One region of the Pantoea folii genome, then DNA from elsewhere that is predicted to be linked to it. Evidence: predicted binding sites of a transcription regulator. Region 1 holds the regulator's gene; the other holds the start of a gene.
The links. The regulator PhoB, encoded in region 1, activates phosphate uptake and scavenging genes when phosphate is short. The targets are predictions, from matches to a motif close to CTGTCATAAAACTGNCNNAT.
Positions count from the first base shown of each region.

Region 1 (6,379 bases):
CGCCAGCGCGGGCGCGCAGTGTCTCCAGATCGCTGCGTGCGGTGCGCCAGCGCTCGTAAATCTGCATCGAGATTTGGCCGTAAATTTCGGTGCCGGTGAGTTCTTCCAGCAGTTCGGCGCGTTCGCCCGGCTTGGCGTTGAGGAAGGCAGCGAACTGGCCTTGCGACAGCATCATTGAACGGGTGAAACGGTCAAAATCGAGGCCAGAAAGGGTTTCGATGAGCTTGAGTTTGTCACCCACCTTATCGGCCACAATCTGGTTATCCGCCACGCGCGCCAGCTCGACACGCGGTGCCTGCAATTTGCCATCCGCCTGGCCGCGTGCGCGGTTCTGGCTCCAGAAGGCGCGCCAGGCTTCGCCTTTGATCTCAAATTCCACTTCTGCCAGACATTCGGCGGTGTCGCGGGTGATCAGTTCGTTTTGTGTCTGTGACAGCACGCCAAGGCGCGGCGTCTGGTGATAAAGCGCCAGGCAAATGGCATCCAGCAAGGTGGTTTTCCCCGCGCCGGTCGCGCCGGTAATGGCAAACAATCCGTTGCTGGCAAAGGGTTCACGGCGGAAATCGATAAACCATTCACCGCGCAGCGCATTGAGGTTTTTAAAACGTAACGTCAGGATTTTCATGCGGACGGGTTCTCCAGCGCGGCGAGGGTGGTGCGGAACAGTTGCGTGAGCTGTTCGGCTTGTTCGGCATCCAACTGCTCTTCCTGCGCCAGACGGCGGGCGAACACCTCTTCGACTTTCAATTCGCTTAGCGTTTCATTATCCATGCGCGCCAGGCTGCGCTGACGCTGTTCACGGCTGCGGCGCACCAGCAGCACTTCCACCGGCAGGGCTTCGGTCAGTTGCTCAACGCGGCGCTGCAAATCGCTGAGATATTCTTGCGTGGTGATTTCAATATCGAGCCAGACGGGCTGCTCGCGATCTCCCTCGCTAAACTCGCCCAACTGTTGTTCGATCTCCGCCATTGAGCCTTTTAACATCTGCATCGGCTGGAACTGCGGGATCGGGAGGGGAGTGACGCTATCCAGCTGAGCGCTGAACTCCAGCAGGAACACGCTCTTTTCGCGGCCCAGTTCGTCAAAACTGAGCGGAATCGGTGAGCCGCTGTAGCGAATATGATCGCTATCGGCAATGCGCTGCGCACGGTGAATATGGCCAAGGGCAATGTAATCCGCGGCGGGAAACGCCTGCGCCGGGAAGGCATCCAGCGTGCCGATATAGATATCGCGCACCGAGTCGCTTTTCGTCACGCCAACGGTGGTGAGATGACCGGTGGCAATGATGGGAAGTGCGCGATTTGCCCGCTCGGCCAGCGCTGCGGCATAACACTGCTGATAATGCTGCTCAATCGCTTCCAGCAGTGAGATCTGCTTCTCGCGCCCGGATTGCCCCGCCTGGCTGCGCAAAATATCGCGCGAACGTAAATAGGGAATCGCGCACAGCAGTGCGCCCGGCGTGCCATCGCGTTGATGCAGCGTCAGCACCTGCTGTTCGCCCTCTGGTGTGGCGCTGGTGATCACTCGCGTATTTAAACAGGCGAGTAACTCGCGTGATTCATTCAGGGTCGCGACGGAATCATGGTTGCCCGCCAGCACAATCAGTTCACAGTGCGTCGGCTGTAGCGCCACCACGAAGCGGTTAAACATTTCACGCGCATAGCTCGGTGGCGAACCGGTATCAAACAGGTCTCCCGCGATGATTAAAGCATCCACCTGATGCTGGGTAATCTGTGCCAGCAGCCAGTCCAGGAAGGCCTGATGCTCGGCCGCCCGGCTTTTGCTGTAAAAGAACTGACCGAGATGCCAATCCGCGGTGTGAATGATGCGCATGAATACTCCCTGCTTCGTTAAGCGAAGGCGAATTATAACCTCTTCAGATCGCAAAGAAAAAAAAGCGATAATCGTTGTCACATTTCTGTTTTATCACTATCTATCATAGGGAGGGTTTTTCATAAAAGTGTCATAAAACTGACGCATAATGGCGCCGCAAATCCCAGTGACCTATTGTCACAAAAGCAGGAGTTATAATGGCTAAGCGCATTTTGGTTGTGGAAGACGAAGCTCCCATCCGTGAAATGTTATGTTTCGTGCTGGAACAGAATGATTACCAGCCTATTGAGGCAGAAGACTATGACAGCGCGATTGGTAAGCTAATCGAACCCTGGCCTGATTTAATTCTGCTGGATTGGATGTTGCCTGGCGGCAGCGGTATTCAGTTTATTAAACATTTGAAACGTGAAGCCATGACGCGCGACATCCCGGTGATGATGCTGACGGCGCGCGGTGAAGAAGAAGATCGCGTGCGCGGTCTGGAAGTGGGCGCGGATGACTACATCACCAAGCCTTTCTCACCGAAAGAGCTGATGGCACGTATTAAAGCGGTGATGCGCCGTATTTCACCGATGGCGGTGGAAGAGGTGATTGAGATGCAGGGCCTGAGCCTCGATCCGTCCTCACATCGCGTGATGTCGGAAAGTACCCCGCTGGAAATGGGACCGACCGAATATAAATTGCTGCACTTCTTTATGACGCACCCGGAGCGTGTTTACAGCCGCGAACAGCTGCTGAACCATGTATGGGGCACCAACGTCTACGTGGAAGATCGTACCGTTGATGTGCATATCCGTCGTTTACGTAAAGCACTGGAAGTATCTGGCCACGATCGCATGGTTCAAACCGTACGCGGAACAGGGTATCGTTTCTCTGCCCGCTACTAAACGGAGTCTTTTACCGTGCTGGAACGACTCTCCTGGAAGAGACTATTGACTGAGCTGGCGCTGGTCTGTTTGCCCGCGCTGGTGCTTGGTCTGTTGTTCGGTTATCTGCCCTGGCTACTGCTGATCGCGGTGTCGGGTGTGATGTTTTGGCACTTTAGATATCTGATGCGTCTGTCGCACTGGCTGTGGGTCGATCGTTCCATGACGCCGCCCGCCGGACGCGGTAGCTGGGAACCCTTGTTCTACGGCCTCTACCAGATGCAACTGCGTAACCGTCGTCGTCGTCGCGAGCTGGGTAACCTGATTAAGCGCTTTCGTAGCGGCGCGGAATCCCTGCCGGATGCAGTGATCCTGACCACCGAAGAGGGCACCATTTTCTGGTGCAACGGGCTGGCACAACAGCATCTCGGGCTGCGCTGGCCGGAAGATAATGGCCAGAACATCCTCAACTTGCTGCGCTATCCTGAGTTTTCCCGCTATATTCGCCAACGCGATTTTGACAAGCCGCTGACGCTGGTGCTGAACAATCAACATCATATGGAATTCCGTGTGATGCCCTATAGCGAAGGGCAGTGGTTGATGGTGGCGCGCGATGTCACCCAAATGCACCAGCTGGAAGGGGCGCGGCGCAACTTCTTTGCCAACGTCAGTCATGAACTGCGTACGCCGTTAACGGTGCTGCAGGGCTATCTGGAGATGATGGACGATGCGACGATGAACGAGCGCACGCGCGGCAAGGCGTTGCACACCATGCAGGAGCAAACGCGTCGCATGGATAGCCTGGTGAAACAGCTGCTGACTTTGTCGCGTATCGAGGCCGCACCGGCTATCGATCTCAAAGAGACGGTGGATGTGCCAGGCATGCTGCAACTGCTGCAGCGCGAGGCGGAAACGCTCAGCCAGGGCCGACACAGCATTCATTTCCGCACCGATCCGCACCTCAAAGTCTTCGGTAATGATGAACAGCTGCGCAGCGCCATTTCCAATCTGGTGTACAACGCGGTGAATCACACGCCGGAAGGGACGCGCCTCGATATTAGCTGGCTGCGTAACAAAGAGGGCGCGGAGTTCAAAGTGTGCGATAACGGACCGGGGATCAGCGAGGAGCATTTGCCGCGCCTCACCGAGCGTTTCTATCGGGTGGATAAAGCCCGATCGCGCGCCACCGGGGGCAGTGGCTTAGGGTTGGCGATCGTTAAGCATGCATTGAGCCACCATAATGCACGGCTGGAAATCACCAGTATTCCGCATCAGGAAACCTGTTTTAGTTTCGTGCTGCCGCCACGCTTGATTGTGGCGAAGAGCGTGCACAGTAAGGTCAGTTAAGCACGATGAAGTGGCGCAATTGATTGCGTGATGAATCGCGGCGCGACAGAATGTGCAGTTCAATGTTCCTGACCTGATTTGCGGAAGACCTGATGAGATCGCTGTTGCTGTTCACGTTGCTGCTGTGCTCTACGCTGGCACAAAGCCAACAAACCATGCTCACCGGCAATTTGAGCAGCGTCGGTTCCGACACCCTCGGCTATCTGATGACCTTATGGGGCGAGGATTTCAGCCGCCAGTCACCGGGCGTTAACGTTCAGGTACAGGCGGCTGGATCCTCAACCGCACCCACCGCGCTGGCGGCAGGCGCTGCCCAGCTCGGGGCGATGAGCCGCCCGATGCAAATTGATGAACGCCAACTGTTTACCACGCGCTACGGCTATCCCCCGCTGGCGGTGCCGGTGGCGATGGATGCGCTGGTGGTGGTGGTCAATCAGGACAACCCGCTAAAGCGTATCGATCAACCGCAACTCGATGCCCTTTTCTCTGTCACTCGTCTGTGTGGTGCGCACTTGGTGCCGCAGCACTGGGGCGATCTTGGCCTCAACCAGGGAGATTGGGCGCGACGCAGTATTCAGCGTTTTGGCCGTAATTCGGCATCAGGTACCTGGGGCTTCTTCAAACAGCAGGCGCTGTGTAAAGGGGATTTCCGCTCGGACGTCGCGGAGTTTCCCGGCTCGGCGGCGGTGGTGCAGGCCGTCGCGGCAACACCCAACAGCATTGGTTATGCCAGTTTTGGTTTTCACTTAAGCGGCGTGAAGATGGTGCCCATCGTCACTGCCAGCGGCGATAGCGTGATGCCGGACGCCGAAACCATTCGCAGCGGCCGCTATCCGTGGTCGCGTCCGCTCTATATTTACGTCAATAAAGCGCCGGGCAAACCGCTGCCGCCGCTGGTGAATGCGTTCCTGCATCAGGTGTTATCACCTGAAGGGCAGCGCCGGGTAACTGAAGCCGGGTATTTGCCACTTTCCGAAAGCCAGATGGCTCAGGCACGTGCCGCCATTGAGTAAAATGGAAGAACGAGCACCCGATCATGAATTTTATTCACGTCACCTGAATTTTCTTCCATTGCCCAATTTGTTTCAGCATGTCACTCTTTCTGGACATTTAGCCATCCAGATGGCTATAAATAACCGGGTGAAATTATACCCTGACGCAATTATGCGTTTAGCCAGGAGTGAACATGCCACAACAACAACCGTTCCGTGCCGATACCGTCGGCAGTTTTCTGCGCCCTGCGGCGATCAAGCAAGCGCGCGTGCAGTTTGCCAATGGCGAGATCACGGCTGAGCAGCTGCGTCAGGTAGAAGATAAAGAAATCCGCCACGTGGTCGAGCAGCAGCGCGCTAACGGCCTGCAAGTGGTCACCGACGGCGAGTTCCGTCGCGCCTGGTGGCACTTTGACTTCTTTGGCGATCTGCAAGGCGTTGAGCTATTTGAAGCGGAGCAGGGCATCCAGTTCAACGGCGTGCAAACCAAAGCGCACGGCGTGAAAGTCACCGGCAAGGTGGCCTTTAATCCACATCACCCGATGCTGGATCACTTCCGCTTCCTGAAAAGCATTGCGGGCGACGCCGTGGCGAAAATGACCATCCCAAGCCCAAGCGTGCTGCACTTCCGTGGTGGCCGTAAAGTGATCGATGCCACCGTCTATCCCGATCTGAAAGAGTACTTTGCTGACCTGGCGCAGACATACAAAGATGCGATCGCGGCTTTCTACGCGGCGGGCTGCCGTTTTCTGCAGCTGGATGACACTGTTTGGGCTTACCTGTGCTCTTCGGATCAGCAGCAGCAGATCCGTGAGCGCGGTGAAGATCCGCAGGAACTGGCGCGTATTTACGCTGAGGTGCTGAACAAAGCGCTGGAAGATAAACCGGCTGACCTGACCATTGGTCTGCATGTGTGCCGCGGCAACTTCCGCTCAACCTGGATTTCCGAAGGTGGCTATGAGCCGGTGGCCGAGATTCTGTTTGGTCAGGTGAATATTGATGCTTACTTCCTCGAATATGACAACGAGCGTTCCGGTGGTTTTGAGCCGCTGCGCTTTATCAAACCCGGCCATCAGCAAGTGGTATTGGGTCTGATCACGACTAAGAACGGTGAACTGGAAGATCCGGAGCAGGTGAAAGCGCGCCTGCAGGAAGCTTCTCAGTTTGTGAGCCTGAACCAGATTTGCCTCAGCCCACAGTGTGGCTTTGCTTCAACGGAAGAGGGCAACAGCCTGACGGAAGCGCAACAGTGGCAGAAGATTCGTCTGGTGGTCGATATCGCCAATCAGGTGTGGTGATGCTGTAAACTTGTGCAAACAGGCGCGTAAATCGCGCCTTTTG
Region 1 covers NZ_JBWXON010000011.1:68,346-74,724, reverse strand. Annotated here, with positions in the region: gene AC1MDE_RS14110 (AAA family ATPase) at 1-625, opposite strand, end outside; gene sbcD (exonuclease subunit SbcD) at 622-1,833, opposite strand; gene phoB (phosphate response regulator transcription factor PhoB) at 2,031-2,720, shown strand; gene phoR (phosphate regulon sensor histidine kinase PhoR) at 2,736-4,046, shown strand; gene AC1MDE_RS14090 (PstS family phosphate ABC transporter substrate-binding protein) at 4,139-5,059, shown strand; gene AC1MDE_RS14085 (cobalamin-independent methionine synthase II family protein) at 5,233-6,336, shown strand.

Region 2 (6,379 bases), on a different contig from region 1:
GACAAATCAAATTTGGTTAAGGCATTTTCCTGCTGCATATCAGCAAAAATCTCCACCATTACCTCAGCCTGTCTATCGGCGACGCCTGCATCCTGTAACGCTTTATAGGCTTTATGCGTGTTAATCATGGTCAGTATCATCCTTTCATTCCTCTGGTGTCCTTCCGTGAAAATGAAAGCCTATCCAGCAGGTGATAGTTTCACAATGTGATGAAATGGATTTTGCGCGGCATCTCGAAAAAAATCAATGCTTACAATAAGTAACGAAAACAACTAATAAAAAAAGGCCTGCGCATTGGCAGGCCTGCATGGGGGGGAAATGGCTTAATTTTGCAGATGTGGAATAATTTTTATCTCCACCATACCAATGCCCAATTTGCGCGGATCCTGCCCGGTAATATTGCCAACGTTAGAGAGTTGCGGCTCCGGTGGCGCAATAATCAGGTTGTGACTGCCGTTGGGATTGCTGAAGTGCAGTGTGGTGGTTGAGAAATCATCGCCCAGATTCAGCATCTGCTCTTCATTACCGACGCGAACTGGAATCAGTCGATGCGCATTGGGTCCAAAAGCGCGCGCGGTGATCTGCACATCAAAGCGAGACGGTAAAGGTTCGACATATTCTATGTTCACTTCAGGTGCCAGATTCGCATTTGACCAACGTCCCCAGCTTTCGGGGCGCGAAATTCCAGTGAAATGCTTCACGCTGTCGGGTGCGCCTGGCACCGTCAGCAGGAATCGGTCGGCGTTATAGCGAATCGCATTATCTTCCACGCGAATCTGCTGCTCGTTGAGTTGATAAGTCGCGGCACTCACCTCGACTTTCGGGAATTGCGCTTTGCCCTTCCACTGCGGTTTATCGATGCGCGTTACCGTCGGTTTTGCGCCCATCTGGCCCATGGCGACACAGAGATCGGTAGAGAGGGCCAAATCAGGCTGCCATAAGCGGCCCATCTTGAAGCAGCGATCGACCCAGACGAATTTATCCGAGGCGGTAAAGTCCGCGAGCTGGTAGCGCAGTGGAGCAGAATATTCACCTTCTGGCAGTGGCTCGACGCGATCCTGCCCGACGCGGAACAGAATCGGCAATTTGAAGGTTGATCCCGAGAAGCTGAAGGTGTTTTTGGGCTGATCGATGGTGAAGACATCCATCTTACTGGGGAATTTCCACAGCTGAATGATATCGGCTTTCCATGCCGTCACCTTCTGCGCCATGTCTTCAAACTGAGCCGATAAAGATGTTGAAGAGAGGCCGCTGCGGCCGAGTCCAATTGCCTTATCACCACCCAGAATATCCAGCACCGTGGCACCGTTATCCAGGGTGCTGCGTTTGCCATCCAGCACTTCCGCCTGTGGCTCGTCACCACGAATCACCATAAACAGATCGCGGCGCGGCTGCTTAATCAGATACTGATGCGCAGTGTTATTCATGGCCAGATGATCCGAACTGACCACGATGATGGTGTTTTTAAACCATGGCGACGCTTTGATACGCGCAATCAAACGCGCGACATGCTCTTGTGAGCATGCCACAGCGCTGAAGGATTGATTGGGTTTTCCATCGTAGCTGTAACTTTTACGCTGACAGCTGCGCGAGATAAAGCCGTCAGGATGATGGGTGTCCACCGTCAGGGTAAATAAGGCAAAACGCTTTTGCTGACGTGAAAGTTCTTCATACTTCTCAAACACTTCGTCCATCACCGTGTCATCGTAAAAACCCCAGTTGTTGCGGTAGCCAGGATCGGCAACCCGGCTCTTTAACTCTTCTGAACCATACATATGTGCGGGCGAAAAGCCGTGTGACAGCAGGAAGGTGTCCTTGCCCGCAAAGCGTAAATCCGCGCCCTGAATAAACCAGTTTTCATAACCGGAGTTCTTCAGGATATCGCCGAGGCAAATATTCTGTGGATAGAAGCTGGAAAGCGAGGCCGAGGCGTTGCCATCAAAAGGCGCAAACAGGGGAATACCGCATTGCGAAGCCACCATCCCCGCGATGGTGTAATCGGTGCCTGGCAACTGTTCGGTTTCACTGAAATCGATGCTCTGGTCTTTTTCGCGACTCAGTTCCGGCGCGAGTCCGGGGAAAGCATCTTGATCAAAATAGGTGCGTTCAAGGCTCTCCCCGTAGATGTACACCAGGTTAAGTTTGGGTTCGGGAATGGTTTTATTGGGCCTCTTATAATAGTTATCGAAATCAGAGTCGGCCAAACGTGAGTGCGAGGCAATAAGATCTTTCACCTGACGAAAAGCAGGTGTGGTTTGCACCGAACCTGCAGCGCAGGCGATAGCCAGTAAACTCCAGCCTAAATGATGCGGCCGTCTACGGCGGCGTAGCAGCCAGGAAAGCAGGCAAAACAGCAAAAACAGGCCAATGATTAATCCAATGGCGGGCACCACATATTTACTGACGCCGGCACCTGTCAGGCTGTTGGTCAGGGTATACAGCACCGCATCGGTGATGCCATCGCCGGTAAAATAGTTGCTGGCAAACAGCGTGGCATTGAGCACGATAAACAGCGTGAGCAACACTAAGATCAGGATAAACCAGAATTTATTTCGCCCGGCTTTACAGGAGTAAACGGCGATTGCCGTTAAAAAGAGTACAACCGAAACCAACTCGGACAAGGTTTGATCCTCACATAAATTAGTGACGCCATCCCTGCGCCCTCGGCCCTCTTTGGGGGTTATGCGTCAATTTATATGGGCTGTCACAGTGCTGCAACATAACCACACAGAATTGTGCGGCGGGTTCCGATCCGTTTAAGGCAGGTTTAGATTGACTATGGTTTGACCTGGCAGCAACGCACGCGTCGCTGCCAGCGAGGGGCGAGGAGGGATCAGAGCTTGCCAGTCAGATACTGCGCTTCGCCGTCGGCAAAGCTCCAGTCGCCTTTGCTGTTAGTGATAAAACTGATCATCAGATCGTTGCCCTGCACGCCACAATTTTCCTGCAACTCGCGCGCTAGCTCTGCCATGAAGAGCGTTTTCTGTTCTTCGCTTCTTGGGCTGGTGTACACGCGCACCATCACCAGGTTATCGGTCCGCTCGAAACCCAGCCCGGTATCCTGAAACACCATTTGATAGCGTTTATTCTCATGAACAATCTGATAGCGATCCCGCGCGGGTACTTTAAACGCGGTTAATACCGCGCGGTGCGCAGCGTCCAGCAAGGTACGAATTTCTGATTCAGAACGGCCCTGAATCACATCAAAAGTCAGTAACGGCATAAATAAACCCTCGTTTTTGCTCACAAGATAAGAGTAGGATGTGGCTTTATGCTGCCGCTTGCTGCAGGAAAGAAAAAGCGCGCTGGTTGAAATGATTATTTATTATTTTGAACAATCCATATGAAAGAAATCAAAACTGATGCACTGTGGGTGCATTTGCACTGGCTAACGGTGCTGGCTGAACTGGGCAGTTTTACTCGTGCAGCTGAACGATTAGATGTCAGCAAAGCGGCCATGAGCCAAAAGATTAAAGAGCTGGAAGAGATGGCGGGGGTGTCGCTGGTGCAGCGCACCACGCGCAGCGTGCGTCTAACCTCGGCAGGCGAGAAGCTGGTGGATGAGTTGCGCGATCCTTTCGCGCGCATCGCCCAGAGCTTTTTCAGCGTGCGCGATGAGGCCGGGCCAGTCCGCGGCCTGGTGCGTGTCAGCGCGCCGGTGGCGTTTGCACGTCAGCAGCTGGTGCCGATTATCGGTGATTTTTTGCGAGAGTATCCGCAGGTGCGGCTGCAGTTGGATGTTACCGATCGCTTAGTGTCGTTAGGCAGTGAAGGATTTGATCTCGCCATCCGCCACAGCCAGACATTGCCCGAAACCCATGTGGCGTTGCCGCTGTGTGAGACGCGCGCGCTGTTAGTGGCCTCGCCGGCTTATCTGGCGCAAAACGGTGTGCCTCAGGTGCCAGAATCGTTGCAGCAACATAACTGCCTCTACTACCCGCGTGGTCTGGAATCCCCACAATGGCGTTTCCGCCCGGTGAGTGGCGGCAGTGAATCCGTGCAGGTGAAAATTCAGGGTAATTTTGCCACCAATAACAGCGAATCAATCCGCGATGCCGCGTTGCAAGGGCTGGGCATTGCCATGCTGCCCGATTTCAGCGCCGCAGCGGCGCTGGCAGCAGGCACGTTGCAACAGGTTCTGCCGCAGTGGCAAACCGTGGATGCTTTTGCCGATCGGCTGTGGGTGGTGCGCCCGTATGCGGCACAGGTGCCACGGGCGGTGACCACCTTTATCCACTGGCTACGCGCGCGCTTTGTTGATGGGTGAAGCCAACGCCATCGCCGCATGCGGCTGCATCATCTCACCCAGCAGGCTGCTGCGGTTGTAATTGCCTAAACGCAGGTTGAAGTCGAGGTGCATCTGTTCGTTACCGCTGAGCTTAATCACCGGTGGTGGCGTCATAGGACGCTGGTTGAACAGGATGGCCTGTGCAAACGCCTCGCTTTTCCAGCCGCTCAAACGCTGATAATAGTAAGCGTTGGCTTCACATTTGCGCAGATAGAGATTCACCCGACGATATTCCCGCATCGCCGCCTGTTGTGCCAATGAACCCAACTGCTGCTGCGGTTGATCAATTTTCTGGGTCAGGAGTGAAAAGTCATCGCGCTTGTTGAGCTCGTTGAAATAATTCTGCTCACCCAGATGTTTGATAGGGGCGTATTGCTTCTGCCATTCACGAATAAACGGGTTATTCGGAGCCGCCGCCAGAAACCAGTTTTCAATCACTGGCGCCAGATAATTGACGGTGGAGTTTTCACGATAATAACCAATCACATCCATGCAGCGCTCTTGATGAGCACGATGTACCCATGAGAGATCTTCAAATAACAGCGTGCTGCAATCAATGGCAATACCGCCGTAGCGCAACAGCAGTTCCAGACGAATGACTTCGCTTTTTTGCTGTTCGCTTAATAATGTTGAGGTGAAAATAAAATCAGGTAAAACTTCTTTTACCGTTAATCGATTGAGCAAATAGATATCGTGATCAGGATTATCTTTGCGCAGCTTTTGAATATTTAACATCATGGATTTCGGTAAATATTCATTATCCCAATACATCCACACTTTTTTCGGTATTTCTGGCAGCGACTTTTCGCCAGAAAACAACACGATATTGTCCTCTTCGCTAGGATCGTACTCCGGCGCGCAGAGCGCAGTATGCTGTTTTTTCTGCAGTAATGTCTGGCTGGTAAAAGCGATTCTTTTCCAGTTCTGCCAGAGCGCGAGCGCTGGCTGGAGACGTTTTTTATTCATGGTGCACCTGATTATTGTGATTATGGTGGCAAGGATTCCCTGATGCTGGCAGCTTATGCGCTCTTATGTTTCCTCACGGCTGTGTGTAAAAAGTACTCACATCAGCTTAATAAAGCATTCTGGCCTTAGAGGCTATGACTTTTTTTTTCTTTCAGATAAAACGGAAAATGAAGGATCCGTTAAGGGTAAAATTTCCCGGAAATAATTGAATGGCCGACTGATTTTATAATTAATCATCATTAGGACTATTCCTAATAAAATAACTTGGCCTTGGCGCTGGCTGCGGCTTAGATAAAAAATACCCGCATTCAAATGGTTTAAAGCGGCTACATTTTTCGCTGGCCTGGCAGGGATTTGCCCCTTCCTGATGCAGGTTAACTACGCTTAGACGAGGTGGTTAACACAAAGGAGGCACTATGCAGCCACACAACCGTGGATTACTGGCGGTCGATAAGCAGGGGAATCGGGTTCTGTTTCTCGATCCCGACACCTTTGCCGTGCAACAGGAGCTGAATGCGTTTCCGCCGCGTCCGCATGAGCTACTGATGTTGCCTGAGCAAGAGAAAGCCTATGTGCCGATCTATGGTGACGGCATTCATGGAGACAATCCCCACCCCGGTCACAAAGTGGCGGTGATCGATCTACGCAAACGCCAGATCAGCGGTTTTATCGATTTATCTCCGTTGCAGTCGCCCCACAGTGGCCAATTGGGCCGCGATGGAAAAGTCTACCTCTGCTGTGAAAACAGTGCGGCCGTGGCAGTCATCGATCCCGTTACCGATAGGGTGGAGAAAATGATTAAGCTGCCATCGCACAATGCGCATCGTCTGACGCTCTCACCCAGCGGGCGTAAATTGTTCACAGAGAACGAAGAAGACGCTAGCATCACGGTGGTAGATCTGTGCGAGGCAGACGGGCGCATTATTGACAACATTCTGCTGCCGGGGCCGATCTCCGGTATTGCGGCCTCGCCGAAGCATCCTTATCTGGTCGCTAGCGCGGCCGACGCGCCGTTACTGTATGTGGTCGATCGCCAAAGCCATCGTATTCGCCAGCGCATTAAACTCACGGCCCATCAACAGCCCTGCCAGGTGGTACGTTTTAGCGCCAACGGTGAGCGATTGG
Region 2 covers NZ_JBWXON010000014.1:124,482-130,860, forward strand. Annotated here, with positions in the region: gene AC1MDE_RS16885 (hypothetical protein) at 1-128, opposite strand, end outside; gene opgB (phosphatidylglycerol--membrane-oligosaccharide glycerophosphotransferase) at 324-2,621, opposite strand; gene AC1MDE_RS16895 (tautomerase family protein) at 2,834-3,223, opposite strand; gene AC1MDE_RS16900 (LysR family transcriptional regulator) at 3,344-4,267, shown strand; gene AC1MDE_RS16905 (glycosyltransferase family 32 protein) at 4,241-5,254, opposite strand; gene AC1MDE_RS16910 (YncE family protein) at 5,671-6,379, shown strand, end outside.
Region 2: the regulator PhoB is predicted to act here: its motif matches at 2,702-2,721, upstream of opgB (phosphatidylglycerol--membrane-oligosaccharide glycerophosphotransferase).